Regions from separate parts of the Microbacterium sp. Z6_144 genome, predicted to be linked through region 2. Evidence: predicted binding sites of a transcription regulator. Region 2 holds the regulator's gene; each other region holds the start of a gene.
The links. Region 2 encodes HrcA, which represses chaperone genes, less so after heat shock. Its sites were predicted from a motif close to TTNGCACTCGNNNNNNNCGAGTGCNAA; they were not measured.

Region 1: the regulator HrcA is predicted to act here: its motif matches at 3,176-3,202, upstream of groES (co-chaperone GroES).
Region 3: the regulator HrcA is predicted to act here: its motif matches at 8,432-8,458, upstream of groL (chaperonin GroEL).

The regions. Positions count from the first base shown of each region.
Region 1 is NZ_JBXVPT010000002.1:557,627-567,546, reverse strand. Features, by position in the region: gene AC2DGY_RS14730 (ABC transporter substrate-binding protein) at 189-1,532, opposite strand; gene rarD (EamA family transporter RarD) at 1,695-2,660, opposite strand; gene groES (co-chaperone GroES) at 2,791-3,087, opposite strand; gene AC2DGY_RS14715 (class I SAM-dependent methyltransferase) at 3,239-4,429, shown strand; gene AC2DGY_RS14710 (hypothetical protein) at 4,522-5,088, opposite strand; gene tsaD (tRNA (adenosine(37)-N6)-threonylcarbamoyltransferase complex transferase subunit TsaD) at 5,085-6,182, opposite strand; gene rimI (ribosomal protein S18-alanine N-acetyltransferase) at 6,152-6,772, opposite strand; gene tsaB (tRNA (adenosine(37)-N6)-threonylcarbamoyltransferase complex dimerization subunit type 1 TsaB) at 6,769-7,401, opposite strand; gene tsaE (tRNA (adenosine(37)-N6)-threonylcarbamoyltransferase complex ATPase subunit type 1 TsaE) at 7,695-8,198, opposite strand; gene alr (alanine racemase) at 8,195-9,319, opposite strand; gene AC2DGY_RS14680 (holo-ACP synthase) at 9,316-9,744, opposite strand.
Region 2 is NZ_JBXVPT010000001.1:1,628,782-1,638,701, forward strand. Features, by position in the region: gene AC2DGY_RS07965 (ExeM/NucH family extracellular endonuclease) at 1-321, opposite strand, end outside; gene AC2DGY_RS07970 (pyridoxal phosphate-dependent aminotransferase) at 540-1,694, shown strand; gene lepA (translation elongation factor 4) at 1,707-3,563, shown strand; gene AC2DGY_RS07980 (DUF1990 domain-containing protein) at 3,726-4,376, shown strand; gene hemW (radical SAM family heme chaperone HemW) at 4,376-5,593, shown strand; gene hrcA (heat-inducible transcriptional repressor HrcA) at 5,676-6,716, shown strand; gene dnaJ (molecular chaperone DnaJ) at 6,768-7,892, shown strand; gene AC2DGY_RS08000 (16S rRNA (uracil(1498)-N(3))-methyltransferase) at 7,896-8,627, shown strand; gene AC2DGY_RS08005 (HIT domain-containing protein) at 8,669-9,019, shown strand; gene AC2DGY_RS08010 (PhoH family protein) at 8,994-9,920, shown strand, end outside.
Region 3 is NZ_JBXVPT010000001.1:1,020,631-1,030,550, forward strand. Features, by position in the region: gene AC2DGY_RS04990 (NAD(P)-dependent oxidoreductase) at 1-47, shown strand, start outside; gene AC2DGY_RS04995 (DUF4032 domain-containing protein) at 65-1,399, opposite strand; gene AC2DGY_RS05000 (ABC transporter ATP-binding protein) at 1,471-2,574, opposite strand; gene AC2DGY_RS05005 (DsbA family protein) at 2,795-3,763, shown strand; tRNA gene AC2DGY_RS05010 (tRNA-Thr) at 3,798-3,873, shown strand; gene AC2DGY_RS05015 (DMT family transporter) at 3,986-4,948, shown strand; gene AC2DGY_RS05020 (nitroreductase family protein) at 4,945-5,595, opposite strand; gene msrB (peptide-methionine (R)-S-oxide reductase MsrB) at 5,592-5,999, opposite strand; gene AC2DGY_RS05030 (DUF2332 family protein) at 6,071-7,063, shown strand; gene AC2DGY_RS05035 (DUF3263 domain-containing protein) at 7,073-7,330, shown strand; gene AC2DGY_RS05040 (LytR C-terminal domain-containing protein) at 7,340-7,918, shown strand; gene AC2DGY_RS05045 (cold-shock protein) at 8,048-8,248, shown strand; gene groL (chaperonin GroEL) at 8,496-9,920, shown strand, end outside.

The sequences.
Region 1 (9,920 bases), on a different contig from region 2:
GCAGGGCCCCCGGTGCGAAATCTCCCGCTGCCCGTGCCTGTGCAGGAGATGTCGCTCACCTCGGGGGACAGCATCCGCCGCCTGGGGACGGCGCGAGCGGGCAGAAGCCGTCCCCCGAAGGCCCCGAGGCCTCCGGGCACGTAGAAGGGCCCCGGTCGAAGACCGGGGCCCTTCCGCTACAGGAACGCTCAGCCGATGTTGAGGAACTCGTAGTTGTTGTCGGCGCCGTACTCGAAGACACCGATCGTGGCCTCGGTCGGGTCGCCCACCTCGTTGAAGGTGATCGGCCCGGAGACACCGTCGTAGTCCGCGGTCTCGCCGGCGATGATGATGTCGGCGCACTCCGCGAACGTCGTGCAGGTCGTGCCGCCGTCGGCACCCGAGACGGACTGCAGGTTCGCCGCCACATCCGGACCCGCCGTCGAGCCGGCCTGCAGCGCCGCCAGGGCGAGCAGGACCACGGCGTCGTACGACTCCGGCGCGTAGGTGAAGTCGGCCAGTTCAGGCTGACCCTGACCCGTCCAGTACGCCTGCAGCTCGGTGCGGAACGTCTCGATGGCCGCGGGGTCGACCGCCGGGTAGGTGCCCTTGGTGCCTTCCAGGGTTCCCTCCTCGAACTCGTCACCGAAGTTCGCGAGGTTGCCGTCCACCATGTAGAGCTTGTCTGCCGGGTAGTCCGCGCCGACCAGCTCGGGGATCATCGTCGTGACCTCTTCGAAGGTGATGAGGGCGATCGAGTCGGGGTCGGCGGCGAGAACGTCCTCGACCTGGGCCGAGAAGTTCGTGTCACCCGTGTTGTACAGCGACGCGGCGACGACCTCGCCACCGGCCGCCTCGAAGGCATCCCTGGTGAAGCACGCGAGTCCGGTGCCGTACGAGTCGTTCAGCACGATCATGCCGAGGGTCTCGTTGCCGTCGCCGGCGATCAGGTTGCCGAGCACCTCGCCCTGGAGCACGTCCGAGGGAGCGGTGCGCCAGTACAGGCCGTTGTCCTCGTAGCCCGTGAAGGCGGCCGAGGTGTTGGCCGGCGAGAACTGGATGGCGCCGGCGGCGATCACCTGGTCGATGAACTGCAGCGACGTGCCCGACGATGCGGCACCGACGATGGCGGTGGCTCCCTCGCCCAGCAGACGCGGGATCTCGGTCTCGTACGCCTTGTTGTCGGTGTCGCCCGAGTCGCCCTGGATGAGGTCGATCGTGATGCCCTTGCCGGCGGCGTTGATCTGCGACGCGGCGAAGTCGGTGGCCGAGATCTCCGGCGGTCCGAGGAAGGCGAGGTTTCCGGTGACCGGGAGCGCTGTACCGATCGTGTAGGTCAGGTCAGTCCCCGGACCACCGGTCGTCTCGACGTACTCGGGCGTGTACGACGCAGGTGCTGCTTCATCGCAGTCGATGGGGAACTCGAATCCCCCCTCGGATGCTTCGGGCGTGCTGCCGCCACCGGTACATCCGGCGAGGATGAGCGCAGCCGCGCCGACCATGGCGAATCCCCCCATGGCCTTCGTGGTGCGTGAACGTGTAAGGACGCTCATGTAGTGCTCCTTGATGAGTCGGGAACGCGGGGAAACGGGTTTCGCCGCGTCGATTGTGACCAACCTAACGGCGTGCGCGTCTCGTCGAGGTTCCCGTTCGTTAACGATGTGTAACGGGACCCAATCGTTATCTGGTGGGTCCGGATGCCGGAAAACCCGCGCTCAGGTGAGGTCAGCCACGTCGGAGGCGGTGCGGCGTCCGCGCCGCGCCGCGCGGAGCGAGTCGATCGTGAGCAGCACGAGCGCGACCCACACGAGACCGAATCCGATCCATCGTTCGAGCGGCATGGGTTCGCTCAGCACCCACACTCCGATCGAGAACTGGAGGATCGGGGCCACGAACTGCAGCATCCCCATGACGGTGAGCGGCGTGCGACGGGCGCCGGCCGCGAAGAACAGCAGCGGGATTGCGGTGACCGCGCCGGCCAGGAGGAGCAGGATGCCGTGCCCGACGCCGGCGGTCGCCAGCGTCAGACCGGACGTGGCGCCGACGATCGCCAGCTGCACGAGCGCGACGGGGGTGAGCCACGCCGACTCCAGGGTGAGCCCGCTGACGGCGTCGACGGCACCCCCGATCTTGTTCTTGACCAGGCCGTACAGCCCGAAGGAGAACGCCAGGCCCAGCGCGATCCACGGGAACGCGCCGTATCCGACGACGATCACCCCGACGGCGACCGCCGCGATGCCCAGCGCCACCCACTGCGTGACCCGCACGCGTTCGCGGAGGACGACGACCCCGAGCACGACCGTCACGAGCGGGTTGATGAAGTATCCGAGGCTCGTTTCCACGACGTGGCCGGTGAGGGTCGCGAGGACGTACACCTGCCAGTTGACGTAGATCAGGGCGCCGGCCAGCGCCGTCAAGCCGAGCAGACGCGGCTGCCGGATGATCGCCAGCAGGGGCCGCCACGCGCGGGTGACGGCGAGCAGCACGACGCAGAACACCAGCGACAGGACGATCCGCCAGGCGACGAGCTCCCACGGACCGGTCGGCAGGAGCGCGACGAAGTACAGCGGAAGGACGCCCCACAGCAGGTAGGCGGCGAACGCGTAGCCGACGCCGAGCAGCCTCTCCCGGGCGTCCGAGGCGGTGGATGCGGCGGGGGTGCTGGGCGTCGTCCGATCCACTCCCCCAGCCTACGGTCGGATGCCGACGGCGAGCGCCGGATGCCGCGCTCCTCGGCCGGGAACGCCCGCCGGGAACGCGGAAGGCCCCGGATGCCGAAGCATCCGGGGCCTTCCGGTGAGAGCTGTGGCGTCAGCGGACGACGACGGCGAGCACGTCGCGCGCGGAGAGCACGAGGTACTCGTCGGCACCGAACTTGACCTCGGTACCGCCGTACTTGCTGTAGATGACGCGGTCGCCGACGGCGACGTCCAGCGGGACGCGGTTGCCGTTGTCGTCGATGCGGCCCGGCCCGACGGCCACGACCTCGCCCTCCTGGGGCTTCTCCTTGGCAGTGTCAGGGATGACGAGACCACTGGAGGTGGTCTGCTCTGCCTCGACCTGCTGGATGACGATGCGGTCCTCGAGCGGCTTGATGGAAACCGACACGGTCTACCTCTTCTTTCTTGACGCTTCGGTACAGAAGACTCGTTAGCACCCACGCATGGCGAGTGCTAACGCCAGTGTACGGAAAGAGTTGGCACTCCCGCAACGCGAGTGCCAACTCCGTACGACTGAGGGTCGCGCCTAGGGTGGGGTGGTGGACATGGCGGAGTTGACGGCGCTGCTCACCGGCGAGGGGCTTCGGCTGCTGGACGAGGCCGGCGAGATCACCTCCACCGCCGAGGTCGCCCGGACCGTCTCTCGGCTGCGGGCGGCAGGGCATTCCCCCGACCTGGTCTCCGCGGTGGTCGGGCAGGCACGGCTGCGTGCACGGGCCCGCGCGAAGTTCGGCGACTTCGCCGAGCGGATGCTGTTCACCCGCGCCGGGCTCGAACAGGCCACGCGGCTGTCGGTCGCGGCGCGCCACGCGGGACGGTTCCGTGCCGCGGGCGTGGAGAGCGTCGCCGACCTCGGGTGCGGCATCGGCGGCGATGCCCTGGGCTTCGCCGCGCTCGGCCTCCGCGTGCTCGCCGTCGACGCCGACGAGGTGACCGCCGCGATCGCCGCGTACAACCTCGCCCCGTTCGGCGACGCGGTGACGGTGCAGCACGGCAGCGCCGAGGCATCCGATCTGGCGGGCGTCGAGGCCGTGTGGCTGGACCCCGCGCGGCGCACGGCGGGGCACACCGAGACGGTGCGGGTCGGCGCCGGAGATTACTCGCCCCCGCTCGAGTGGGCCTTCGGGGTTCTGGCGCGCATGCCCGGCGGGATGAAGCTCGGCCCGGCGTTCGACCGCGACGCGATCCCCGCCGATGCCGAAGCGCAGTGGGTGAGCGCCGACGGATCGACGGTCGAGCTCGTGCTGTGGACGGGTGCGCTCGCGCGGGACGGCGTGCGCCGCGCGGCGCTGGTGACCCGCGGGGACGATGCGTGGGAGCTCACGGCGGGCGCCGACACGGAGGACGAACCGGTGCGGACGCTCGGGGCGTACGTGCACGAACCCGATGGCGCGGTCATCCGGGCCCGGCTCATCGGCGACGTCGCCCGGGCGCTCCACGCCGGGATGCTCGCGCCCGGCATGGCCTACCTCACCTCCGACGAGGCACTGACGAGCCCGTTCGTGTCGTCCTTCCGCGTGCGCGAGGAGGTGCCGTTCGAAACCCGGGCGCTCGCCCGGGTGCTGCGCGCGCGTGGGATCGGAACGCTGGAGATCAAGAAGCGCGGCGTGGATATCGACCCCGCGGTGCTGCGCACGAAGCTCGGCCTGCGCGGCGAGGACTCGGCGACGCTGATCCTCACGCGGGTCGGCAAGCGCCGGCTCGCCGTGCTGGCCGACCGCGTCTCCTGAGCCGTCGCGACGCGTCGGTCCGGAGGGAAGCGCGGGTCAGGAGAGGGAAGCGCGGGTCAGGCGGGAAGTGCGGGTCAGGCGGCAAGCGCGGGTCAGGAGAGGGAAAGCTGCGGCATCGCCCACACGAGCCACCCGGCGCTGTACACGATCGACACGAGGCTCAGCACCAGCGCCCACACCCCGATCGCCCGGGACTCCCCCGCCCGGCACAGGGTGATGATCGCCACGACGACGCCGGCGACGCCGGCCGGCAGCATCCACCCGACGAAGATCGATGCCGTCAGGGCGACGATTGCGAGCCCGAGCGCCCACGGACCGACCCGCGCGCGTCGCCGTGCCGGAGGAGGCGCCCACTCGAGGTGCTCCCCTTCGACGGGTCCTTCCGCCGCCACGATCACCGGAGCGGTCGGGAGCTCGCGATAGCCCTCGCGCGCGGCGCCGGGGATACGGGATGCCGCGGGCGCGACGATCACGTCGGGCGACGGCGGCTCGACCACGGGTGGGTGAAGAGTCGCCGGTGGCGTGTCGAGCGCAGCATCCACGCCCCGGAGGTCCGGGGCTGCCGCCGGCTGCACCGCGGCCTCCGCGCTCTCCTCGATCGGCCGGGCGTCGGGTTCGTCGGCGCTGCGCGGAGCGCGGCCGGGCGCGACGTCGCTCATCCGGCGGCCTCCTCGGCGACCTGGATCTCGGTGACCGGCAGGGTCGAGTCCGCCCCGAATGCGATCGTGGACGGACGGCGGCCCGAGGCGATCAGCTCGGCCGCGAGCGCGGCGATCATCGCACCGTTGTCGGTGCACAGCCGCAGCGGCGGGATCCGCACGCTCACGCCCGCGGCTGCGGCACGTTCGAGCGCGACGTCGCGCAGCCGGCGGTTGGCGACGACACCGCCGCCCAGGAGCAGTCGCGGCACGTCGTGTCGCGCGCATGCGTCGAGGGCCTTGGTCACGAGCACGTCCACGACGGCCTCGCGGAACGATGCAGCGACATCCGCCACCGGCACGGTCTCGCCGGCGGCTTCGCGCTGCTCGGTCCACCGCGCGACGGCCGTCTTCAGGCCCGAGAACGAGAAGTCGTACCGGTGCCGCTCCATGTCCGACGCGCGAGAGAGCCCGCGGGGGAACGGGATGGCGCGCGGGTCGCCGGAGGCTGCGGCACGGTCGATCTCGGGACCGCCGGGGTAGGGCAGCCCGAGGATGCGGGCCACCTTGTCGAACGCCTCACCAGCGGCGTCGTCGACCGTCTCCCCGAGCAGCTCGACGTCGCTCGTGAGGTCGCGGACGAGGAGCAGCGACGTGTGGCCGCCGCTCACCAGCAGCGCCACCGTCGGGTATTCCAGGGGTCCGGCATCGGCGTCGAGGATGTCGGCGGCGATGTGCCCGACGAGATGATTGACCGCATACAGGGGCTTGCCGAGGGAGACGGCGAGCCCCTTGGCCGCGCCGATCCCGACCATGAGCGCACCCGCGAGCCCCGGCCCGCTCGTGACCGCGATCGCGTCGAGCTCGTGCAGGCGGACGGATGCTTCGGCCAGCGCCGCCTCGATCGACGGCCGCAGCGCTTCCAGGTGCGCCCGCGCGGCGACCTCGGGTACCACGCCGCCGTATCGGGCGTGCTCCGCCATGCTCGAGGCGATCGTGTTGCTCAGGAGCGTCCGCCCGCGCACGATGCCGATGCCGGTCTCGTCGCAGCTGGTCTCGATGCCCAGGACGAGCGGTCCGTCGCTCACGTGCACCACCCCGTCCGCGCGTCGCATGTCACTCCGGCTCCGCCGAGCGGCGTCAGCCCGCCGGCGGCGGCCCCGATGTCGGAGGATGCACCCGATGTCGGAGCATCCTGCCCGGATCCTCCGATCTTGGTGCGATTCTCCGACGTTGCGGCGACCCGGGCGTGCGCCCACCCGGTGAGGTCGAGCGCCATCACGAGCGCGTCGACACCGTCGGGCTGGTAGTACCGGGGGCGGCGGCCGACCTCGGTGAAGCCCTCCGACGCGTACAGCGCCTGGGCGACCGGGTTGTCGGCGCGCACCTCGAGGAACACCTCGCGCACCCCGCGGCGGGAGGCCTCCTCGAGCATCGCGGTGAGCAGCATCCGCCCCCGGCCGCGTCCGCGGAAGCCCTCGGCGATCGTGATCGTCTGGATGTCGGCGTCCTTCGCCCCCTTCGGCGCGCGGAGCCCCGCGTACCCGGCGAGGCGGCCGGCTTCCTCGGCCACGACGTACCAACCGTGGCGCGAGGACAACTCCTCGCGCATCATCGCCTCGCTCCACGCGTCGGTGGGGAACGAGGCCCGCTCGAGCACCATGATCGCGTCGAGATCGGAGAGGTCGGCGGCGCGGAGGTTCACGTGCGCACCTTCTTGGGCGTGTGGCCGAGGGTGACGTCGGGGGTGCGGAGGTAAAGCGGCTCGGCGGGGCCGATCGTGCGCCCGGTCGCGACCGCGCGGGCTGCCGCGAGCGCGACCATCGCCGCAGGCACGGATGCCGCGTCCCGCCGGGTCGCGCCGAGCTCGCTCAGACGCGCGTCGAGCTCGTCACGGCGGATCAACGCCGGCTCGGTATCGCGGACGGGGAGGCCGTCATCCCCGAGCCCGACGTACACCGTGTAGGCGAATTCGCGCCGCCGGGCGTCGGTGACGATCGCGAACCGGTCGGGTTCGGGGGCGCCGGTCAGGGCCGCGTCCATCAGGATTCCGAGCGCGACGGCGTCGTGGCTGACCACGGGGACGACCCTCAGGTCGCGGCCGAGGGCGAAGGCGCGCGCGGCCGCGATCCCGACCCGCAGGCCGGTGAAGGGCCCCGGACCCATGCCGACCGCGACGTGCGTGAGCCCCGCCGCATCCACCTGCGCGAGCAGCTCGCCGATCACCTCGGCATGGCCGAGCGGATTCTCGCTGGATGCTTCGGCTTCGACGTAGCCGTCGGCGTGGACGACGGCGACGGCCGTGCCGAGGGAGGTGTCGATGCCGAGGAACACCCTCCCAGCGTAATCCGGTGCGCGTCCGGTGGCGGCCGTGCGTCCCGCCTCCCTCGGCGCCCCTTTGGCGGCGGCCCCCTACCGGCGGCCCCTGGACCGGCGCCCCCGACCAGCGCCCCCAGGCATCCGGCTCAGCTCCCCGCGGGTTGGGGGCACATCCCGCACCCGGCGGCGCGCACTGCGCGCCCTGAAGCACCGGTCGCGCCCCAAACCCCACCCGGAAGCGCCCCAAGCCCCCATCCATCCCCCGCATCGGACCCGGACCGGGAACCCGCGACAGGAACGCGGCGGGGTTAGGGGCGGCGGGAGATGGTGACCGTGCGGGGGGCGTCGTCGTCGAGTTCGGCGGTGTGGCGGGCGATCGTGCCGCAGGCCGAGTCGAGCCCACGCCCGCCGGTCTGCGGCGTGATCTCGACCTCCCACCACGCGTCGGCGAGGCGGTCGGCCATGCCGCGACCCCACTCCACGATGACGACGGAGTGCGCGACGTCGATGTCGAGGTCGTCGAGTTCGGCCGCCGACCCGAGGCGATACGCATCCACGTGCACGAGCGGTGCACCTCCGACCAGCGACGGGTGGGTCCGCGCGAGAACGAAGGTCGGGCTCTGCACCGGCCCGCGGATGCCGAGGCCCGCGCCGATGCCGCGGGTCAGGGTCGTCTTCCCCGCGCCGAGCCCGCCGGTGAGCACGACCACGTCACCCGCCTGCAGCGCCCGGCCGAGGGTCAGCCCGAGTTCGTGCATCCCGTCCGGCGACGTGATCTCGCGCGTGCCGAGGAGGGCGTCGGGAACGCTCATCCCGTCACCTGCCGTCGGGGTACGCGGGATCCGATGCGCGTCACGATGTCGTAGTCGATCGTCCCCGCCGCATCCGCCCAGTCCCTGGCGGCCGGAGCACCGAGGGTGGGATCGCCGAAGAGCACGACCTCGTCACCCACGGCCACGGGCTCGTCGCCCACGTCGACGACGAACTGATCCATCGCGATGCGGCCGGCCACCGTGAACCGACGCCCGGCGATCGACACCGATCCCGCGCCGGAGGCCTGCCGTGGCACACCATCGGCGTACCCCAGGGGGATGAGGGCGAGCGTGGTGTCGCGTCCGGCGCGGAAGTCGTACCCGTACGAGACGCCCCGCCCCGCCGGGACGCGACGCACGGCGGCGACCGCGGCGCTGAGCGTCATCGCCGGTCGGAGCCCCAGGTCGGCCGAGGAGCGGTCGTCGAAGGGCGACAGGCCGTACATGCCGATGCCGATGCGCACGCACCCCAGCCGCGCTTCGGGGAGCGCGATCGCGGCGTGCGTCGCGGCGATGTGGTGCAGGGCCGGGTTCAACCCGAGGGATGCGGCCAGGCCGATCGTCTCCTCGAACACGCGCAGCGCCGCCCGATCGTCGTCGGGTGACGCGTTGGACAGGTGCGAGAACAGGCCCACCACCCGGATCGTGCCGGTGTTCTCCATGCGCGCGGCCTGGGCGAAGACGGCGCCGCATTCCGCCACAGGGATGCCGTTGCGGGAGAGGCCGGTGTCGATCTTCAGGTGCACCGCGGCTGGATGGTCGGCGGATGCTGCGGCCGCAGCCTGGCGCAGCTGGTCGATGCCGGAGATGCCGAGCTCGATGTCGTGGGCGACGGCCTCGCTGAACGAGGAGCCCGGCGCGTGCAGCCACGCCAGGATGGGAGCGCTGATACCGGCGCGGCGCAGCTGCACCGCCTCGTCGATGTCGGCGACCCCGAGGCGTGCGGCGCCGCCTTCCAGCGCCGCGACGGCCGAGCGGAGCGCCCCGTGGCCGTACCCGTCGGCTTTCACGACGGCGATGATCTCGGAGTCGGTCACCCGGCGTAGGTGCCGCACGTTGTCGGCGATCGCCGTCACGTCGATGCGCGCCTCGCGCATGACGCCGTCCGGCAGCCCGTTCATGCCGCCCCCGCCCCCGTCGACTCGCCATCTTCCGTCGGGTTCTCGGCCCGGAACCCGACGTTTTGTGGCGAGTCGACGGACTCGACGATGACGTAGGCGGTGGCCAGGCCGGCGTCGTGGCTGAGCGAGAGGTGCACGCGCGTGATGCCGCGTGCCGCGACCGCGGCGGCTGTCGACCCCGAGAGCGCGAAGCGCGGACGCCCGGACGACTCCGATACGATCTCGATCTCCGTCCAGTGCACGCCTTCCGACCCGCCGAGCGCCTTGATGAGCGCTTCCTTCGCGGCATATCGGGCCGCGAGCGACCGGGGTTTCAGCATCCGCTCGGCCGGCGAGAACAGGCGCGGCAGCAGCTTGGGCGTGCGCGCGATCGACCGCTCGAACCGCGGGACGTCGACCAGGTCGACGCCGATTCCCTCGATCATCCGGTCTCCTCCCCCGCCCGAATCGCCCGCATTCAGCCTAGTCCGGGGGTCAACGCACGCGCCTCGGGGCGGACCGTACTCAGTCTCGTCGGGCGCGGCCTACGCGCGAGCCGCGGAATTCCGCGGGACTCTCCGGAGCGCGCCCGATCCAGACTGAGTTAGGGCCGGGCCGCGTC
Region 2 (9,920 bases):
GCCCGTCAGCGGGAACTGCTGGGAGAACGCGCCCGTGGCGGAGGCGTACTGCAGCGTCCAGCCCGTCAGCGCCGCCGGTGCGTCGCTGACGTTGACCAGCTCGACGAAGTCGTGGGTCAGGGTGGCGCCGTTGTTGCCGCCACCGCCGTACACCTCGTTGATGACCACCGGGGCATCCGGGCTCACCGCGGCCGTGGCGGGAACGCCGAGACCGACCGCGCCGAGCGACAGCGCGCCGACGAGCGCGGCCGACAGCAGGGAGCGGATCGTCCCCCTCCGGTGGGAGTCACGCAGAACCGGGACCGAGGGATGCGTCGTCACAGACTCTTCTCCGAGATTCTGAGCGCACGCGAGCATCGCGATGCGCCCGGGGTGGGCACCGTGGGGAGGTCGGGGGGACCTGCCTCCGATCATAGGGACGGCCGCGGACACCGGGTTTCCGGGGTGTGAACAGTCCGTTCCCGGCATCGAAATGATGCTCGTCGGCGGGTTGCCCGCGCCTGGGTTCGGAGATGGGCGGCGCCCCCTACGATGGCGGCATGCCGCACGTCTCCGCGCACATCGACGATATGCCGGGGTCGGGCGTACGCCGGATTCTGGAGATCGCGCTGCGGCGGCCTGGGACGATCATCCTGTCCGTCGGCGAGCCCGGGGAGGCCGTCGCGGAGCGGATCCGCGCGGCCGGCGCGCAGGCGTGGACGGATGGTGCGACCCGCTACACGCCCAACGGCGGCATCCGGCCGCTCCGCGAGGCGATCGTCGCCAAGCTCGCACGCGAGAACGGCCTGGATGTCGACGTCGAGCAGGTCTGGGTCACGGTCGGTGGAACGCAGGCGCTGCACCAGGCGATGACGCTCGTCCTCGCGGCCGGGGACGAGGTTCTCCTTCCCGATCCGGGTTACACCACCTTCACGATGAGCGCCCACATGCTGCAGGCGCGACCCGTGCCCTACCGGTTGGAAGCCGCGCGGGGCTTCGCCCCCGACTCCGACGCGCTCGAGCGGCTGGTCACGCCCCGCACCCGGGCGATCGTGATCAATTCGCCCTCGAACCCGCTCGGGGTGACCTACGCGCCCGAGCTCATCGCCGACCTCGTCGCGTTCGCCCGCCGGCACGACCTGTGGCTCATCAGCGACGAGGTGTACGAGCGATTCACGTGGGGATCCCCGCACGCCAGCGCGGCGACCTTCGACACCGACGGGCGCGTGCTCACGGTGTTCTCGACGTCGAAGACCTACGCCATGACCGGCGCGAGGGTCGGATGGCTCGTCACCCCGCCCGAGATGACCGAGGTGATGCTGCGCGTGCAGGAGGCGGCGATCAGCTGCGTCAACACCGCCGCGCAGTACGCGGCCCTGGCGGCGCTCTCCGGGCCGCAGGACGGCGTCGAGGAGGCCGGCGCGCACTACGCGGAAAACCTCCGAGCCGCCACAGCCGTGCTCGACGAGCGCGGATTCACGTATCTCGAGCCCAGCGGCGCCTTCTACCTCTGGATCGACATGTCCCACGCGACCGAGGGGAACGTCGCTGCGTGGTGCGAACGATTCCTCGACGAGCGTGGCGTCGCCGTCGCGCCGGGGTCGGCCTTCGGAGCATCCGGGGAGGGCTGGATCCGCGTGTGCGTCGCGAGCGACCGCGAGGAGCTCGTCGAGGGCGTCCGGCGTCTGCCCATGCCTGCCGCCGCGCGCCCGTAGAATCAAGGGGACATGTCACCCCTCGCCCTGCAGCCTCTCGCGCCGTCCGCGACCCCGCCCGAGCTGATCCGCAACTTCTGCATCATCGCCCACATCGACCACGGCAAGTCGACGCTGGCCGATCGGATGCTGGGGATCACCGGCATCGTCGCCGACCGCGACATGCGCGCGCAGTACCTCGACCGCATGGACATCGAGCGCGAGCGGGGCATCACGATCAAGAGCCAGGCGGTGCGCATGCCGTGGGCCCTCAGCCGGGGTGATGGCACGACCGAGACCTACGCGCTCAACATGATCGACACGCCCGGACACGTCGACTTCACCTACGAGGTGAGCCGGTCGCTCGCCGCCTGCGAGGGCGCTGTCCTGCTGGTGGATGCGGCGCAGGGGATCGAGGCGCAGACGCTCGCCAACCTCTACCTCGCGCTCGAGAACGACCTGCACATCATCCCGGTGCTCAACAAGATCGACCTGCCCGCCGCCGACCCCGACAAGTTCGCCGCCGAGCTCGCCGGCCTCATCGGCGGCGACCCCGACGACGTGCTGCGGGTCAGCGGGAAGACGGGGCAGGGTGTCGAGGAATTGCTCGACCGCATCGTCGCCGACATCCCGGCGCCCCAGGGCAAGCCCGAGGGCCCCGCCCGCGCGATGATCTTCGATTCGGTGTACGACGCCTACCGCGGCGTCGTCACCTACGTGCGCATGGTCGACGGCAAGCTCGGGCCGCGCGAACGCATCCAGATGATGTCGTCCAAGGCCACGCACGAGCTGCTGGAGATCGGCGTATCGAGCCCCGAACCCGTCCCCACCCAGGGACTGGGCGTGGGGGAGGTGGGCTACCTCATCACGGGTGTGAAGGACGTGCGCCAGTCCAAGGTCGGTGACACGATCACCACGCACCGCAAGCCCGCCACCGATGCACTCCCCGGCTACACCGACCCGAAGCCGATGGTGTTCTCGGGCATCTACCCGATCGACGGCAGCGACTACGCCGAGCTCCGCGAGGCGCTGGACAAGCTCAAGCTCTCCGACGCATCCCTGCAGTACGAGCCCGAGACCTCCGTCGCCCTCGGATTCGGGTTCCGTGCCGGGTTCCTCGGCCTGCTGCACCTCGAGATCATCACCGAACGCCTCTCGCGCGAGTTCGGCCTGGACCTCATCACGACCGCCCCATCGGTGACGTACGAGGTGACGACGGATACCGGCGAGACCGTGACGGTGACCAACCCGAGCGAGTACCCGGATGGCCGCGTGGCCTCGGTGTCCGAGCCGGTCGTGAAGGTCGGCATCCTGCTGCCCAAGGACTACGTCGGCACCGTCATGGAGCTCTGCCAGGGACGACGCGGAACGCTGCTGGGCATGGATTACCTCAGCGAGGACCGCGTCGAGCTGCGGTACACCATGCCGCTCGGGGAGATCGTGTTCGACTTCTTCGATCATCTGAAGAGTCGCACCCAGGGCTACGCGAGCCTCGACTACGAACCCGCCGGATCTCAGGAGGCCGACCTGGTCAAGGTCGACATCCTGCTCCAGGGCGAGAAGGTGGATGCGTTCAGCTCGATCGTGCACCGGGAGAAGGCCTACGCGTACGGCACGCTGATGACCGAGCGGCTGCGCAAGCTCATTCCGCGCCAGCAGTTCGAGGTGCCCATCCAGGCCGCCATCGGCGCGCGCATCATCGCCCGTGAGAACATCCGCGCGATCCGCAAGGACGTGCTCGCCAAGTGCTACGGCGGTGACATCACGCGCAAGCGCAAGCTCCTCGAGAAGCAGAAAGAGGGCAAGAAGCGCATGAAGATGGTCGGCCGGGTCGAGGTCCCCCAGGAGGCGTTCATCGCGGCGCTCTCCGGCGACGTCGACGGCAAGTAGCCGTTCCCCCTCCTCCGCACCCGAATCCCCGAGAATCCACCCGCGCGGCGAGAATCCCGCAGCCGGCCGGATTCTCGCCGGGCCACCGGATTCTCGCGGAGGCGATGGCGGCCGCGCGGCGGCTCGGGCGCAACGCACGGAAAGCCGAAGTACCCTGGACTCATGCGCCGTGGGACCTTTCGAGACGAGACGGTCGACTACGCCGCCGTGGGGGGCACGCAGGCGTCCGATCTGATGCAGTACCCGCCGGAGCGGTCGATTCCGGCCGAGGAGAGCTGGCGGATCGGGAGTGGCCAGGAGCGCTTCGCCGGGGCCAGCGAGGCGCTGCTGTCGTGGTCGGCGCAGCGTGAGGGCGGCCTCACGCTCACCGACGTGCGCCCCGCTCAGGGACCGATGTACACCGGCGTGGGGTATGACGCCGAGGGGAACCCGGTCGCTCCGAGCCGGCTCGAGACCGACCAGCACTTCGACGCCGACGGCACCCCGTTCGTCGCCCCCGGGACCACCGTGCGCCTGCGCGGTCGCGTGAACCGGATGAGCGCGGAAGGCGAGCTGCGCGTCATCTCCGTGATCGAGGAGCCACGACGGGTGGGGTTCACCCTCGGAACCGTCGGCGAATCCGTGGTCAGCGGGGAGGAGTTCTTCCTCCTGGAGTGGCGCGACAACGACGAGGTCTGGTTCACCGTCCGCGCCTTCGACGCCCCCGCCGCGCTCGTGTACCGCCTCTACCCGCGTCTCGTCCGCCACCGCCGGCGTGAGCTCTTCCAGCGATACCTGCGCGCCATCTCCCCGCTGTACGCGACGTCCCGCTGATGGGCGCTGCCCTTCCCCTCGGCGATCCCGCTCCCCTCGACGGGGCACTGCCCGCGGACATCCGTACCGATCCGGCCGTCGACTTCGGCGTGTATCTGCACGTGCCGTTCTGTCGTGTGCGCTGCGGCTACTGCGACTTCAACACCTACACCGCGTCCGAACTGCGCGGGGCGCGGCAGGACCAGTACGCCGACACGCTCGTGCGGGAGATCGACCAGTCCGTGGGCGTCCTCGCCGCGACGGGCCCGCTGCGGCCGGCCTCGACGATCTTCTTCGGCGGCGGCACACCGACGCTCCTGCCGCCCGGTGACCTGGCGCGGATGCTGGGGGGAGTGCGCCGGGCCTTCGGGGTGGCCGACGGAGCCGAAGTGACCGTCGAGGCCAATCCCGACACCGTGACCGATGCGGTCGCGAACGAGCTGGCATCGGCCGGGGTGACCCGGATGTCGATCGGCATGCAATCGACCCGCCCGCACGTCCTCGCGGCCCTCGATCGCACGCACAACCCGGCCAATGTCCGCACCGCGGTCGCCGCGGCCCGAGCCGCCGGGCTCGACGTCAGCGTCGATCTCATCTACGGCACCCCGGGCGAGTCGCTCGAGGACTGGCGGCTCTCGCTCGAGGAGGCGATCTCCCTCGAACCCGATCATCTCTCCGCGTACGCACTCATCGTCGAGGACGGCACGCGGCTCGCGCGGCAGATCCGGCGCGGCGAACTCGCCCAGCCCGACGACGATCTGCAAGCCGACATGTACGAGCTGGCCGACGATCTGCTCGGTGCCGCCGGACTCGAGTGGTACGAGGTCTCCAACTGGGCGCGCACCCCGCAGCACCGCTCCCGGCACAACCTCGCCTACTGGCGCGGCACCGACTGGTGGGGTTATGGCCCCGGTGCGCACAGCCATGTCGGCGGGATGCGGTGGTGGAATGTGCGCCACCCCGCCGCCTACGCGGCGCGGCTCTCGCAGGGGGCATCGCCCGCGGCCGGGCGCGAGCGTCCCGATGCCGAAGCGCAGCGGCTCGAGGCCGTGCTGCTGCGCTCGCGCATCCGCGAGGGGATCCCCGTCGCGGAGTTGCTCGCAGAGGGCCGGCACGCCGTCGCCGGGCTCGTGGCGGACGGCCTCGTCGAGGGCGCCGACGCCGTGCGCGGGCGCGTCGTGCTGACCAGGCGGGGCCGGCTCCTCGCCGACGCCGTCGTCCACACGCTCACCCAGTGAGCCTCAGGCTGAGATCCGGCCTCATCCGCTAGAATTGGCACTCAACGACAACGAGTGCCAACGGTCGCGGGGGAGGGGTGCCATGGTCACGGAACGCGGGCTCCAGGTGCTGCGAGCCATCGTGCAGGACTACGTCGATACGCATGAGCCGGTAGGCAGCAAGGCGATCGTCGATCGCCACGCCTTCGGGGTGTCTGCGGCCACCATCCGCAACGACATGGCGTTGCTGGAAGACGAAGACCTCATCGCCGCGCCGCACACATCGTCCGGACGCGTGCCCACCGACAAGGGGTACCGCGTCTTCGTCGACCACCTGGCGGACCTGCGGCCCCTCTCCCAGGCCCAGCGCGCGGCGATCGCGTCGTTCCTCGGCGACTCCGGAGATCTCGACGATCTGCTCGGGCGCACGGTGCGCGCCCTCACCCGGCTGACCGGGCAGGTGGCGATGGTGCAGTATCCGTCGTTCGCCACCGCGAATGTGACGCACGTCGAACTGGTGGGTCTCGGCGGTGGGCGGATGCTCGTGGTCGTCGTCACCGACACCGGACGTGTCACCCAGCGCATCGCCTTCTCCCGGGAAGAGCCGAGCGACGCCGATCTCGTGCAGCTGCGCGCTCGGATCGGAGCCCTGCTGGTCGGCCGATCGGTACGCGACGGCGCCGAACGACTGGGCGGGCTCCTCAGCGAAGCGCCGCCGACCGGTGGCGGCCTGGACGCGATGGCGTACCCGATCCTGCGTGTCCTCGCCGAAGAGCTCGAGGAATTCCGTCAGGACCGTCTGGTCATGGCTGGGGCGGCGACGCTGGCGCGCCGCGAATCCGACTTCCGTGGCAGCATCTACCCGCTCCTGGAGGCGATCGAGGAGCAGGTGACGCTGCTGCGCCTCATGAGTGAGATGGTCGCCGACGATCAAGGCCTGTCGGCGAGCATCGGGCGCGAGAACGAGCCGTTCGGGCTGCCCGAGGCATCCGTGCTCATCGGCCACTACGACGCGCCGGCCAGCGGCGCCCGCGTGGGCCTGCTCGGCCCCACGCGGATGGACTACCCCTCAAACCTCGCGGCGGTTCGCGCCGTCGCGCACTATCTGACCCGGATGCTCGAAGAGGACGAGAACGGCCGCTGAGGCGCATCCGGTCTTCGAACGGTCCCGCTGTACGCGGGCAGGAAGGCGATTGTGGCTGACCATTACGAGGTCCTCGGCGTCGCGCGCGACGCGTCTGCGGACGACATCAAGCGCGCCTACCGGCGGCTTGCGCGCGAACTCCACCCCGACGTCAACCCCGGCGAGGGTGCGGCCGAACGATTCAAACTCGTCACACACGCGTACGACGTGCTGAGCGATCCGGACCAGCGTCGCCGCTACGACATGGGCGGCGACTCGAACCCGTTCGGGGGTGCCGGGGGCGCGGCGGGGTTCGGCGGGTTCAGCGACATCTTCGAGACGTTCTTCGGCGGCGCCGGCGGCGGAGGCCGGGGCGGGCGTCCCCGGTCTCGCCGTGAGCGCGGTCAGGACGCCCTGGTGCGCGTCACGCTCGAGCTCGGCGATGTCGTGTTCGGAGTGCACCGCGACCTCGACGTCGACACGGCCGTGCTGTGCGAGACCTGCCAGGGGTCGTGCTGTCAGCCCGGTACGTCGGAGGTGACGTGCGACATCTGCCACGGCACCGGAAACGTGCAGCGCACCGTGCGGAGCCTCCTCGGCAACGTCGTCACCTCTCAGCCCTGTGCCACGTGCCAGGGTTACGGGACGACCATCCCGTACCCGTGCGCCACCTGCCAGGGGCAGGGACGCGTGCGCGCACGCCGCACGGTGTCCGTCGACATCCCGGCGGGGGTCGAGACCGGCCTGCGCCTGCAGATGCCCGGGTCGGGTGAGGTCGGCCCCGCGGGTGGCCCCAACGGAGATCTCTACCTGGAGATCAACGTCGCCCCGCACGAGGTGTTCAGCCGAGAGGGCGACGACCTTCTGGCGACCCTGGAGGTGTCGATGCCCGACGCGATCCTGGGCACGGAGACGAAGATCGAGGCGCTGGACGGCGAGGTCGAACTCGAGGTGCGCCCCGGTGTGCAGTCCGGCGACGTGCTCACGATCAAGGGCCGTGGCGTCACCCCGCTCCGGGGAACGCAGCGCGGCGACCTGCGCGTGGGCGTGCACGTGGTCACACCCACCCGGCTGGACGCGAAGGAACGGGCCCTGATCGAGGAGTTCGCGCGCCGCACCAAGTCGCCGTCTCCGCATCTGGCCGAATTCCACCAGGGACTGTTCTCGAAGCTGCGCGACCGCTTCCGGAACGGCTGAGCCGTGGCGCTGCACTTCCTGGCCGAGGGTGCCTCCGACGCGCAGCCCGGCGACGACGTGGTCCTCAGCGGCACCGAAGCGCATCACGCCGCGAACGTGCGGCGTCTGCGGGCGGGCGAGACGGTGACCGTCGGCGACGGGCGCGGCACGTGGCTCGAGGGCGCGGCCGCGGCGGTGTCGGCGCGGGAGGTCGTCGTGCGCGTGGCGACCCGGACCGAAGTCGCGGCGCCTTCACCGACCCTCACCCTCGTCCAGGCCCTCGCCAAGGGCGACCGGGACGAGCTGGCGGTGCAGGCGGCGACCGAGCTCGGCGTCGACCGCATCATCCCGTGGCAGGCCGAGCGCAGCATCTCGCGGTGGGACGGCAAGGTCGACAAGGCTCTCACCCGGTGGCGGACGATCGTGCGCGAGGCCGCCAAACAGGCCCATCGCGCGTGGCTTCCCGAGGTGGCTGACCCTGTCGACACAGCCGCACTGACCCGGATGACCGGGTCGATGCGGATGCTGGTGCTCGAACCCTCCGCATCCCGTGCGCTGACCGGCCTCGACCTGCGTGCCGGACAGCGTGATATCGCCGTGGTCGTCGGCCCGGAAGGCGGCGTCTCCCCGGCGGAGCTCAGTGCCCTCTCGACCGCGGGAGCGGAGCCGGTGCGGCTGGGGGCGACGATCCTGCGCACGTCGACGGCAGGCGCGGCCGCCCTGTCGGTGGCCAACGTCGCCCTGGGGCGCTGGTGATCGCCCGCCTGGGCGTGGTGCCCCGTCGATAGACTGGATGAATGACCGAACCGTCGATCTTCACGCGCATCCTCCAGGGCGAACTCTCCACGGAGATCATCGCGGAGACGGAGAACGCATTCGCGATCCGCGACATCGCCCCGCAGGCACCCGTGCACCTGCTCGTGATCCCCAAGACCGCCCAGTACCGCAACGTCGTGGAGCTGGCCGCCGGCGACCCCCAGCTGCTGGCCGAACTCGTGGGTCTTGCCAGCTCCGTGGCAGCGGAGAACGGCGGGGGTGACTTCCGGCTCGTGTTCAACACCGGTCCGGGCGCCGGGCAGACCGTCTTCCACGTCCACGCCCACGTGCTCGCGGGCGATCTCGATGAAAAGAGCCTCGGTGGCCGATGATTCCGGCATGATCGTCGACCGCGTGTACGCGGATGGCGTGGCGATGGTACAACTCCTGGGCCCCCAGGATCGGCTCCTCCGCGTCGTGGAGAAGGAACACCCCGACGTGGATGTGCTCGTCCGCGGCAACGAGATCACCCTGACCGGCCTCGCCGACGCCGTCGCCCGTGCGCGCGCTCTCGTGGATGAGCTGCTTGCCATGGCCAAGGCCGGGCAAGGTCTCGACCCCTCCGACGTGTCCAGCTCCAGCCGCATCCTGCGCTCCGCGGAGGACGCCGGCGGCGGGCCGCGGCCGTCGGAGGTGCTGGGGGAGGCGATCCTGTCGTCGCGCGGCAAGGTGATCCGGCCGAAGACGATGGGCCAGAAGGCGTACGTCGACGCCATCGAAGAGAACACGATCGTCTTCGGCATCGGCCCCGCCGGAACCGGGAAGACCTACCTCGCCATGGCGAAGGCCGTGCAGGCCCTCCAGCGCAAGGAGGTCAGCCGCATCATCCTGACCCGTCCCGCCGTCGAGGCAGGGGAGCGACTGGGGTTCCTTCCGGGAACCCTGACGGACAAGATCGACCCGTACCTGCGCCCGCTGTATGACGCGCTCAACGAGATGATGGACCCTGAGATCGTCCCCAAGCTCATGGCGAGCGGGACGATCGAAGTGGCGCCCCTGGCCTACATGCGCGGTCGCACGCTGAACGATTCGTTCGTCGTGCTGGATGAGGCGCAGAACACCACCCCCGAGCAGATGAAGATGTTCCTCACCCGTTTGGGGTTCGGCACTCGCATGGTGGTCACCGGCGACATCACCCAGGTCGATCTCCCGCAGGGCTCGTCGGGCCTGCGACTGGTCACCCGCATCCTGTCGCACGTCGACGACATCTTCTTCTCCTATCTCACCAGCGAC
Region 3 (9,920 bases), 610 kb from region 2:
TCGAGACACCCAAGCACTCGCGGGAGCGGTTCGCCGTCGGGTACTGACCGGCCCGGCGCTTCTCTCAGACGAGATCGCGCCAGTCGACCGCCGTCTCCTCGTCGTCCTCGTCGTCGTCGTCTTCGTCCTCACCCACGAGGGGCATCATGCCCGTGGCGACCGGCACGGAGAGGCTGTCGGTGGGGGGTCCCATCACCGTCGCCTCGTCGCGGCGGTGCCGCAGCACATCGTCGATGTACGACGTCAGCACCTCGGCGATCGGGACCGACCGGCCCCGCGCCTGAGACATGTACCAGCGGTGCTCCAGCACCTGGTGGAACGCCTCGGCCGGTTCGAGCTTCGCGCGCAGGTCGAACGGGATCGCCAACACGATCGGCTCGAACACGCGCGTCAACCACTCGTGCGCGACCCGCTCCTCGTCGTCGCCGAGGCGACTGACCCGGGCACGGAACTCATCCAGGTCGTTCAACAGCCGGCGCGCCTGGTTCTCCTCGACGTCGAGCCCGGTGAGCCGCAGCAGCCGCCGCTGGTGGTGTCCCGCATCCACCACCTTGGGCTGGATCGACACGTGCGTCCCGTCGGACGTGGTCTGGATCGACATCTCACCGATGTCGAAACCGAGCGCATTGAGGCGCTGGACCCTCTCGGTGAGCCGCCACGATTCGTCCACGGCGAAGCTCTCCCTGTCGGTGAGCGCCGCCCACAGCGAGTAGTAGGACGACAGAAGTCCGTCGGCGATCTGCACGGCGTCGATGCCGCCCTCCAGGCGACCGCCGGCTTCCAGGTCCATGATCTCGCCGGCGATGTTGGTGCGGGCCACATCGAGGTCGTGTGCGCGCTGCCCGCGCGTCAGGCCGCCCTCGTGGAGCTCACCGGTCTCCGCATCCACGAGGTATGCGGCAAACGCGCCGGCGTCGCGTCGGAAGAGGGTGTTCGACAGCGAGACGTCTCCCCAGAAGAACCCGACGTTGTGCAGGCGCACCAGCAGCACCGCGAGGGCGTCCACCAGGCGCGTGGCGGTGTGGGGCCGCAGCACCTGCGTGAACAGTGCGCGGTACGGCAGCGAGAACCGCAGGTGCGCCGTGACGAGGGCCGCGGGGAGCGGCTCGCCCGCGGCATCCGTCCGTCCGTCGATCACCGCGACGCGCTCGACGCAGGGCGCTGCGAGCCGGTGCAGGTTGCCGAGCATGTCGTACTCGCGCCGGGCCATTTCGTGCGTGGTTTCCTTGATCGCCACGACCCGTCCGGAGAGGTTCGCGAAGCGCACGAGGTGGCGGGATATGCCCTTCGGCAGGTACACGATCGTGCTGCTCGGCCACTCCGCCAGCGGCGTCGACCAGGGCAGGGACAGCAGGCCGGGGTCGACGGAGCTGGCAGTGATGCTGAGCGAATCGGGCACGGAACCTCCCGGAGAAACAGACGCGGCGCGGGCAGCCCCAAGGCTACCCGCGCCGCGCGGTGACAGATCGATCAGGCGGAGACGACCGGCTTGTCGTTCAGACGCTCTCCCGACTCGATGTCGAACGCGTGCACGTGACCGACGCCGGCGGCCAGGGTCACCGTGTCGCCCGCGTTCGGGTGGCGCCGGCCGTCGACGCGTGCCACCAGATCGGCGCGCTTGCCGTTGATCTCGGTGTGGCCGTAGAGGTAGCCGTCGGCGCCCAGTTCCTCGACGAGGTCGACGACGACCGACAAGCCGCGGCCGTCGGCGGGGCCGACGATGATGTCCTCGGGGCGCACACCCACGGTGACCTGGCTGCCGTTGGCGCGGCCGACGGTGTCACGGTCCAGTGCCACGACCTCGTCACCGAAGCGCACGCCACCGTCGGCGAGGTCGGCGGAGAACAGGTTCATGGCGGGGGAGCCGATGAAGCCGGCGACGAAGACGTTGTTCGGCTTCTCGTACAGGTCGCGGGGCGTTCCGACCTGCTGCAGGATGCCGTCCTTGAGCACCGCGATGCGGTCGCCCATGGTGAGGGCTTCGGTCTGGTCGTGCGTGACGTAGACCGTCGTGACGCCGAGGCGGCGCTGCAGCGACGCGATCTGCGTGCGCGTCTGCACGCGCAGCTTGGCGTCGAGGTTCGACAGCGGCTCGTCCATGAGGAACACCTGCGGCTGACGGACGATCGCGCGGCCCATCGCGACACGCTGACGCTGACCACCCGAGAGCGCCTTGGGCTTGCGCGTCAGGTACTCCTCCAGGTCGAGGAGCTTGGCGGCCTCGAGCACGCGCGCGGCCCGCTCTTCCTTGCCGACGCCGGCGATCTTCAGGGCGAAGCCCATGTTCTCGGCGACGGTCATGTGCGGGTACAGCGCGTAGTTCTGGAACACCATCGCGATGTCCCGGTCCTTCGGCGGGATGTCGGTGACGTCGCGGTCACCGATCAGGATGCGGCCGGAGTTGACCTCTTCGAGGCCGGCCAGCATCCGCAGCGACGTGGACTTGCCGCATCCGGAGGGGCCGACGAGAACGAGGAACTCGCCATCGGCGACTTCGAGGCTCAGCTTGTCGACTGCGGGACGAGTGCCCCCGGGGTACAGGCGGGTTGCGTTGTCAAAGGTGACGGACGCCATTTTTTCTTCTCCTTCACCGGCAGGTACGTGCCGGACGATCCGTAGTGATGGATGAGCGGGGGCCAGCCCGCACGCCCGCCATCGGGCGCGATCCTCAGTATAGGTGTGCGGGGGTTCTGTCTGGGCTTTTCCCAGGCTGCCTGGCTAGCATCGGATTCTGGCCGCGTTACCCGTGCGGCCCGCCGGATCTCCGGCCACCGTCATCCGTTCAGAAGGTTCCATGTCGACCGACGAGACACCACAGGTGCCTGCCACGCGCGACCGCCGAGAGGCGGTGCGCGAGAAGGCGCAGCAGGTGCACGCCAAGCAGTCGCGCGTCCGCGTGCTGCGCGGTGTGCTGCTGAGCGCAGCGGGTCTGGCGGTCCTCGGAGCGGCCGCTGCCGCCATCATCTGGGCCTTCGCCGAGATGGGTCCGCGCCCGCTCATCGAACCGGGGAACGCGGATGACGACGGGTTCGCGATCACCGCCGTCACCGATGTCGCCGACCCCGGGAGCTCCGGCGTGGACGAATCGACCGGCGACGGGGAGGCGGAGCCCGCCGAAGCGCCGCCCGCCGAGGCGCCGGCGCCCACCCCGACGCCCAGCGACACGCGCGCGGTCGACATCCGCGTCTACGTGGACTACCTCTCCACCGAGGCTCGCGAATTCCAGATGGCCAACGCCGAGCAGCTCAAGAAGTGGGTGAGTGCCGACGCGGCGACGCTGACCTACTACCCGGTGGCGATGCTGACCTCCAAGTCCAACGGCACCAAGTACTCCCTGCGAGCGGCCGGCGCTGCGGCGTGCGTGGCGACGTATTCGCCCGACACGTTCTTCGCCTTCAACGACCAGCTGCTGCGGGAGCAGCCCGACATCGACTCCGACGGCCTGACCGACGAGCAGCTGGCCGAGCTCGCACAGGCCACGGGCGTCTCCGCCTACAAGGTCGTTCGCAACTGCATCGAGGAGGGCTCGTTCGCCTCCTGGGCGCGAGCGGCCACCGACCGCGCGCTGGACCGGATCCCCGACACCGACGGGGTGCCCCTCACCGCGACTCCGATGATCCTCGTGAACGGCGTGCAGTACGTCGGCGCGACGGAGGACCCGACGGAGTTCGCCCAGTTCGTCCTCACCGTCGCCAGCGACGCGTACTACCGCACTCCTTCGCCGACGCCGTCGGCCCCTGCCACGTCGACGCCCGCACCGTAACCGGCCCCGGGCGTCCCGATAGAATGGGCGCTCTGCCGGCTTGGCGCAATTGGTAGCGCACCTAACTTGTAATTAGGGGGTTGCGGGTTCGAGTCCCGCAGTCGGCTCCACGCTGCATCCCCCGCCGAGAAACGGCATTTCGGACGAGACGGACCGCGCCGCGCCGTTTCTCGTCCGGAACGTGGTTTTTCGCGGGTGCGGGCGGACCGTAACATCGGGCGGGTGGCGTCGCGCGAAGGTACCGGACCGACTCGACGCATCCCGCTGGGGGTCGCGGTGGCCGCCGCCGTCGCCGTCGGGGTGCTCACGGCACTGCAGGCCCGCATCAACGGGTCGCTCGGCGACGCGATCGACGACGGGTACACCGCCGCGGTCATCTCGTTCGCCTCGGGCCTGGCGATCGTCGCGATCATCACCGCCGCGCTCCCCTCGGGGCGTGCCGGTCTCGCGCGGCTGATTCAAGGCATCCGCGGCGGGCAGGTGCCGGCATGGATGCTGCTGGGCGGGTTCGCCGGAGCACTCACCGTCGCGACCCAGGGCCTCACCGTCGCCACCATCGGCGTCGCCCTCTTCACGGTCGGCGTGGTCGCGGGCCAGACGATCCACGGGTTGATCCTGGACCGCCTGGGTTACGGTCCCGGGGGAGTGGTCGCCGTCACGGTGCCGCGCGTGGTGGGTGGCGGCCTGGCCGTGGCCGGCGTCGTCGTGTGCCTCGCGGGGGTCACCGGCGCGCCGGCGCTCTGGATGCTGCTCCTTCCGCTGCTGGCCGGTGCGGGCATCGCGTGGCAGCAGGCCACCAACGGCCGCCTGAATCAGCGGGTGCGAAACCCGCTCATCGCCACTCTCGTGAACTTCCTGGGAGGCACGCTGGCGCTCGCGGTCGCCGCATCCGTGCACATCCTCCTCGACGGGGCGCCGCGCACCCTGGTGGTGGATCCGTGGCTCTATCTCGGGGGCGCGGTCGGAGCGGTGTACATCTTCCTGTCGGCCGCGGTCGTGCGGGTCACCGGGGTGCTTCTGCTCGGACTCGGATCGGTCGTGGGGTTGCTGGCGACGTCGGTCGTCCTCGACGCGTTCTGGCCGGCACCGTCCGGACCGCCGTTACCCGTCGCGCTCACCGGCGTCGCCATCGCGCTGGCGGGGGTGGCGATCGTCGTGGGGTGGCGGCGGAGGCCGTCCGGCTAGAGCAAAGTCGGGTCGACCGCGGCGGAGTGTTTCGCGCCCTGGCCGCGCTCGGGCATGCGCGTGATGAGCGCGCTCGCGTCGACCTCTTTGCGCGGCCCGAGCCGCGTCGTGTCGGGCTTGCCGCCGACGTAGAGCCAGCCCAGGAGGGCCTCGTTCTTGTCCAGGCCGTGCGCCTTGGCCACGGCCTTGCTGCGGGTGTAGTGGCCGCTGCGCCAGATGACGCCCCACCCCGCCTCATCCAGCAGCAGGCTGAGCACGTGCGCCACGCCGGAGGCGACGGCCTCCTGCTCCCACCGGGGAACCTTTTCGCTCTTGCGGTAGCTCACGACGACGGCGAGCAGAAGCGGGGCGCGCAGCGGTTTGGGTGATGAGCCCTTCTCGCGGAGACTCTTGTTGATGGCGCGGCCGAGGCGCTCCCGGTCGGCTCCGCGCAGCTCGATGAGACGCCACGGCCGCAGGGACGAGTGGTCGGCGACCCGCGCGGCCGCGGACACGAGCGACTCCAGCTCGGCGCGGGTGGGCGCGTCGTCGGTCACCCGCGACCACGACCGGCGGGCGCGAACGGCCTGGAGCGCCGCGCCCCCGCGCCCGGAGGCGCCGCGCGACGGGTCGGCGGCGTCGGGAGGAGGAGGCGTGGGGGTGGTCACGCCGGGGACTCGGGGGAGAAGTTCAGTGCGAGGGAGTTCATGCAGTAGCGGTCTCCGGTGGGGGTTCCGAAGCCGTCGGGGAACACGTGGCCGAGGTGCGAGCCGCATGCCGCGCACCGCACCTCGGTGCGTACCATCCCGTGGCTGCGATCTTCGATGAGCTCGACGGCCTCGGGGCGCACCGACTCGTAGAAGCTCGGCCATCCGCAGTGCGAGTCGAACTTCGTGCCGCTCTGGAACAGCTCGGCGTTGCACGCCGCACACGTGTACAGACCCGCGCGCTCCTCGTCCAGAAGCTCGCCGGTCCATGCCCGCTCGGTGCCGGCCTGGCGCAGGACGGCGTACTTCTCGGGGTCGAGCTCGGCACGCCACTCTTCGTCGGTCTTGTTCACGGAATAGCTCATGGGATCTTCCTCTCCTCCTCCATTCAACCCGACCCTGTGCACTGCTGGCGCCGCCCGAGGATAATGCCGGAGTGAATGCCGATGCCGTCGCCGCGGTGACGGGGCGCTACGACCGCTTCGCACGAGAGGAAGCGCCGGGACGTTCCGTGCTGTACGGCCAGTGGGCTGCCGGGGTGGCTGCCGACCCCGAGACCGCGGCCGTTCTCGCGCGCATCCCGGACACCCACCGCCAGCCGCCGCTGGTGTTCGCGGTGACGCGGATGCTGGGGGCACCGGAGAGCGGATACCCGGAGTGGGCCGCGTGGTTGCAGGGGCACGCCGACCGGGTGGTCGCCGAATGCGCGGCTCGGAGCCTGCAGACCAACGAACCGCTGCGGTGCGCCGCGCTCCTTCCGGCGCTGAGCCTCATCGAGGGGCCGATCGCGCTGCTGGAAGTGGGCGCGAGCGCGGGCCTGTGCCTGTATCCCGACCGCTACTCCTACCGTTACGCCACCGGGGAGGGGATGCTCGCGCTCGACCCCGCCGACGGCGCGAGCTCGGTCGTCCTCACCAGCCGCCTCACGGGGGAGCCTCCTCGGCTGCACCTGCCGCGCATCGTGTGGCGCGCCGGCATCGACCTGTCGCCGCTGGATGCGCGGAACCCGCGCGACCGTGCGTGGCTGACCGGCCTCGTCTGGCCCGGGGAGACGGGGCGGGCCGAGCGGGTCGAGGCCGCGCTGGACGTGGTCGCCGCCGACCCGCCCGCGCTGACCGCCGGCGACGCCGCGTCCGTCCTGGCCGAGGTCGCCGCCGCAGCCCCCCGCGACGCGACCCTGGTCGTCACGACCCCGGGTGTGCTGGCCCACATCCCGCGCGCCCGGCGGGGCGCGGTGATCGACGCGGCGCGCGCCGCCGGCCGGTGGATCACGATGGATGACCCAGGGCTGCACGAGGGCTGGAGCTCGGTCCCCGACCCGTGGCCGGGCGGCTTCGCCCTGGCGCTGGATGGCGCCATCCTCGCGGCGGTGGATCCCCTCGGCGGTTTCGTGGAGTGGCTCCCGGCACCTGCCCGCCCGCAGGCTTAACGTGGAGGCGTGCCTCTCTCCGACCGCGATCGAGCCCTCCTCGCCTTCGAGGCGGAGTGGCGCCGGCACGGGGGAGCGAAGGAAGAGGCGATCCGGGCCGAGTTCGCGATGCCGCCCGCGCGCTACTACCAATTGCTGGGCCGCCTGATCGACACGGCCGAGGCCCTCGAGCACGATCCGCTCCTCGTGCGTCGCCTTCGCCGGGTCCGGGATGAGCGCGCCTCCGTCCGGGCCCGGCGCACGGCCATCCTCAGCACTCGCGGTTAGCATCGGGGGGTGGCGCGAACGACGTACCCGCGAGACCGATTCGACGAGCTCGCCCCTGACACGGGCCGGGTCGGTGCCCATCGCGCCGAGAATCCGCGCCTGCGCGGCGGCATCATCTTCCTGTGGGCCGTCGTCGCAACGGTCATCCTCCTCGTGGCCGGGATCTTCGGCTCGCTGCTGATGAGCGGGCGGATCTCGTTCGCGCCCGAGCCGGTTCCCACGACGTCACCGCTTCCCGTCGTCGAGCCCGTGGTCGACACGACGGTGCCGGTGCTCGTTCTCAACGCCACGCCGCAGGACGGACTCGCATCCCAGATCCGCGACACCGTGGTCGCCGCGGGCTGGGCCGCCGAGATCGTGTCCGCCGGAGCCGCCGGGGTCGACGACTTCCCGGTGACGACGGTGTACTACCCGTTCGAGGAGGACGAGGCCGCGGCGCTGGGACTGGCCGAGGCCATCGGCGGCGCGGAGATCGCGTTGAGCGACCAATACCTCCCCCTGGACGACCCCGACACAGAGGCGAACGAGGCCGCCCGGCAGCTCACGGTGGTGCTGGGACTCGACCGCATCCCTGAACCCTCCGAGTAGGCCCCGAGCCCCGTGTTTCCGGGGAGTAAACAGTTGGATGCGGCCGTGTCAAAACTTGCCCGACCAGGGGCCGCGACGCTGCACGTGGTGGATACGATGACGGTCGTCCCACACCATCAGGAGAAGAGCATGGCCCAAGGCACCGTCAAATGGTTCAACGCGGAGAAGGGTTTCGGTTTCATCACTTCCGGTGACGGACAGGACGTCTTCGTCCACTACTCCAACATCGATATGACCGGCTTCCGGGTTCTGGAGGAGGGGCAGACGGTGGAGTTCACCGTCGGCGCCGGCCAGAAGGGCCCACAGGCCGAGTCGGTTCGCGTCGTCTGACGCGTCCGTCCCGGCGCCCCTTTCGAGGCGGCATCGCGCGATGACTCCACCCCGGCAACGGTGCCCGGAGTCGCCGCGGGATGCCGCCTCGCTCTCTTTCCTCGCGGCCACCGCCGCGGGCAGGACGGAGACGACCCGCGGGTGCGGCAGCTTGCACTCGCATGGGTCGAGTGCCAGAATGAGTTAGCACTCGTGTTTATTGAGTGCTAACAGACTGATAGCTCCGTCCTGGAGGGACGACACACATATGGCAAAGATCATCGCTTTCGACGAAGAGGCCCGCCGCGGTCTCGAGCGTGGCCTGAACATCCTCGCCGACGCCGTCAAGGTGACGCTCGGCCCGCGCGGTCGCAACGTCGTGCTCGAGAAGAAGTGGGGCGCCCCCACGATCACGAACGACGGTGTCTCGATCGCCAAGGAGATCGAGCTCGACGACCCCTACGAGAAGATCGGCGCCGAGCTGGTCAAGGAGGTCGCCAAGAAGACCGACGACGTCGCCGGTGACGGAACGACCACCGCTACCGTTCTCGCTCAGGCGCTCGTTCGCGAAGGACTGCGCAACGTCGCAGCCGGCGCCGACCCCATCTCGCTCAAGAAGGGCATCGAGAAGGCCGTCAAGGCCATCACCGACCAGCTCCTCGCCGGCGCCAAGGAGGTCGAGTCCAAGGAGCAGATCGCTGCCACGGCATCGATCTCTGCCGCTGACCCTGCGATCGGCGAGCTGATCGCCGAGGCCATCGACAAGGTGGGCAAGGAAGGCGTCGTCACCGTCGAGGAGTCGAACACCTTCGGCACCGAGCTCGAGCTCACCGAGGGTATGCGCTTCGACAAGGGTTACATCAACCCGTACTTCGTGACCGACCCGGAGCGCCAGGAAGCGGTCTTCGAAGACCCCTACATCCTGATCGCGAACCAGAAGATCTCGAACATCAAGGACCTGCTGCCGATCGTCGACAAGGTGATCCAGGAGGGCAAGGAGCTCCTCATCATTGCTGAGGACGTCGAGGGTGAAGCTCTCGCGACGCTCGTGCTCAACAAGATCCGCGGCATCTTCAAGTCGGTCGCCGTCAAGGCTCCCGGCTTCGGCGACCGCCGCAAGGCGCAGCTGCAGGACATCGCGATCCTCACCGGCGGCCAGGTCATCACCGAAGAGGTGGGCCTCAAGCTCGAGAACGCCACGGTCGACCTGCTCGGTCGTGCGCGCAGGGTCATCATCACCAAGGATGAGACGACCATCATCGAGGGTGCCGGTGACACCGCGCAGATCGAGGGTCGCGTGACCCAGATCCGTCGCGAGATCGAGAACACCGACAGCGATTACGACCGCGAGAAGCTCCAGGAGCGCCTCGCCAAGCTCGCCGGCGGCGTTGCCGTCATCAAGGCGGGGGCGGCCACCGAGGTCGAGCTCAAGGAGCGCAAGCACCGCATTGAGGACGCCGTTCGCAACGCGAAGGCGGCCGTCGAGGAGGGCATCGTCCCCGGCGGTGGCGTCGCGCTCATCCAGGCCGGCAAGATCGCGTTCGCCACCGAGGCCCTCACGAGCCTCGTGGGTGACGAGGCGACCGGGGCGAACATCGTCCGCGTCGCCATCGAGGCCCCGCTGAAGCAGATCGCCTTCAACGCCGGCATGGAGCCGGGTGTTGTCGCGAACAAGGTCGCCGAGCTCGAAGCC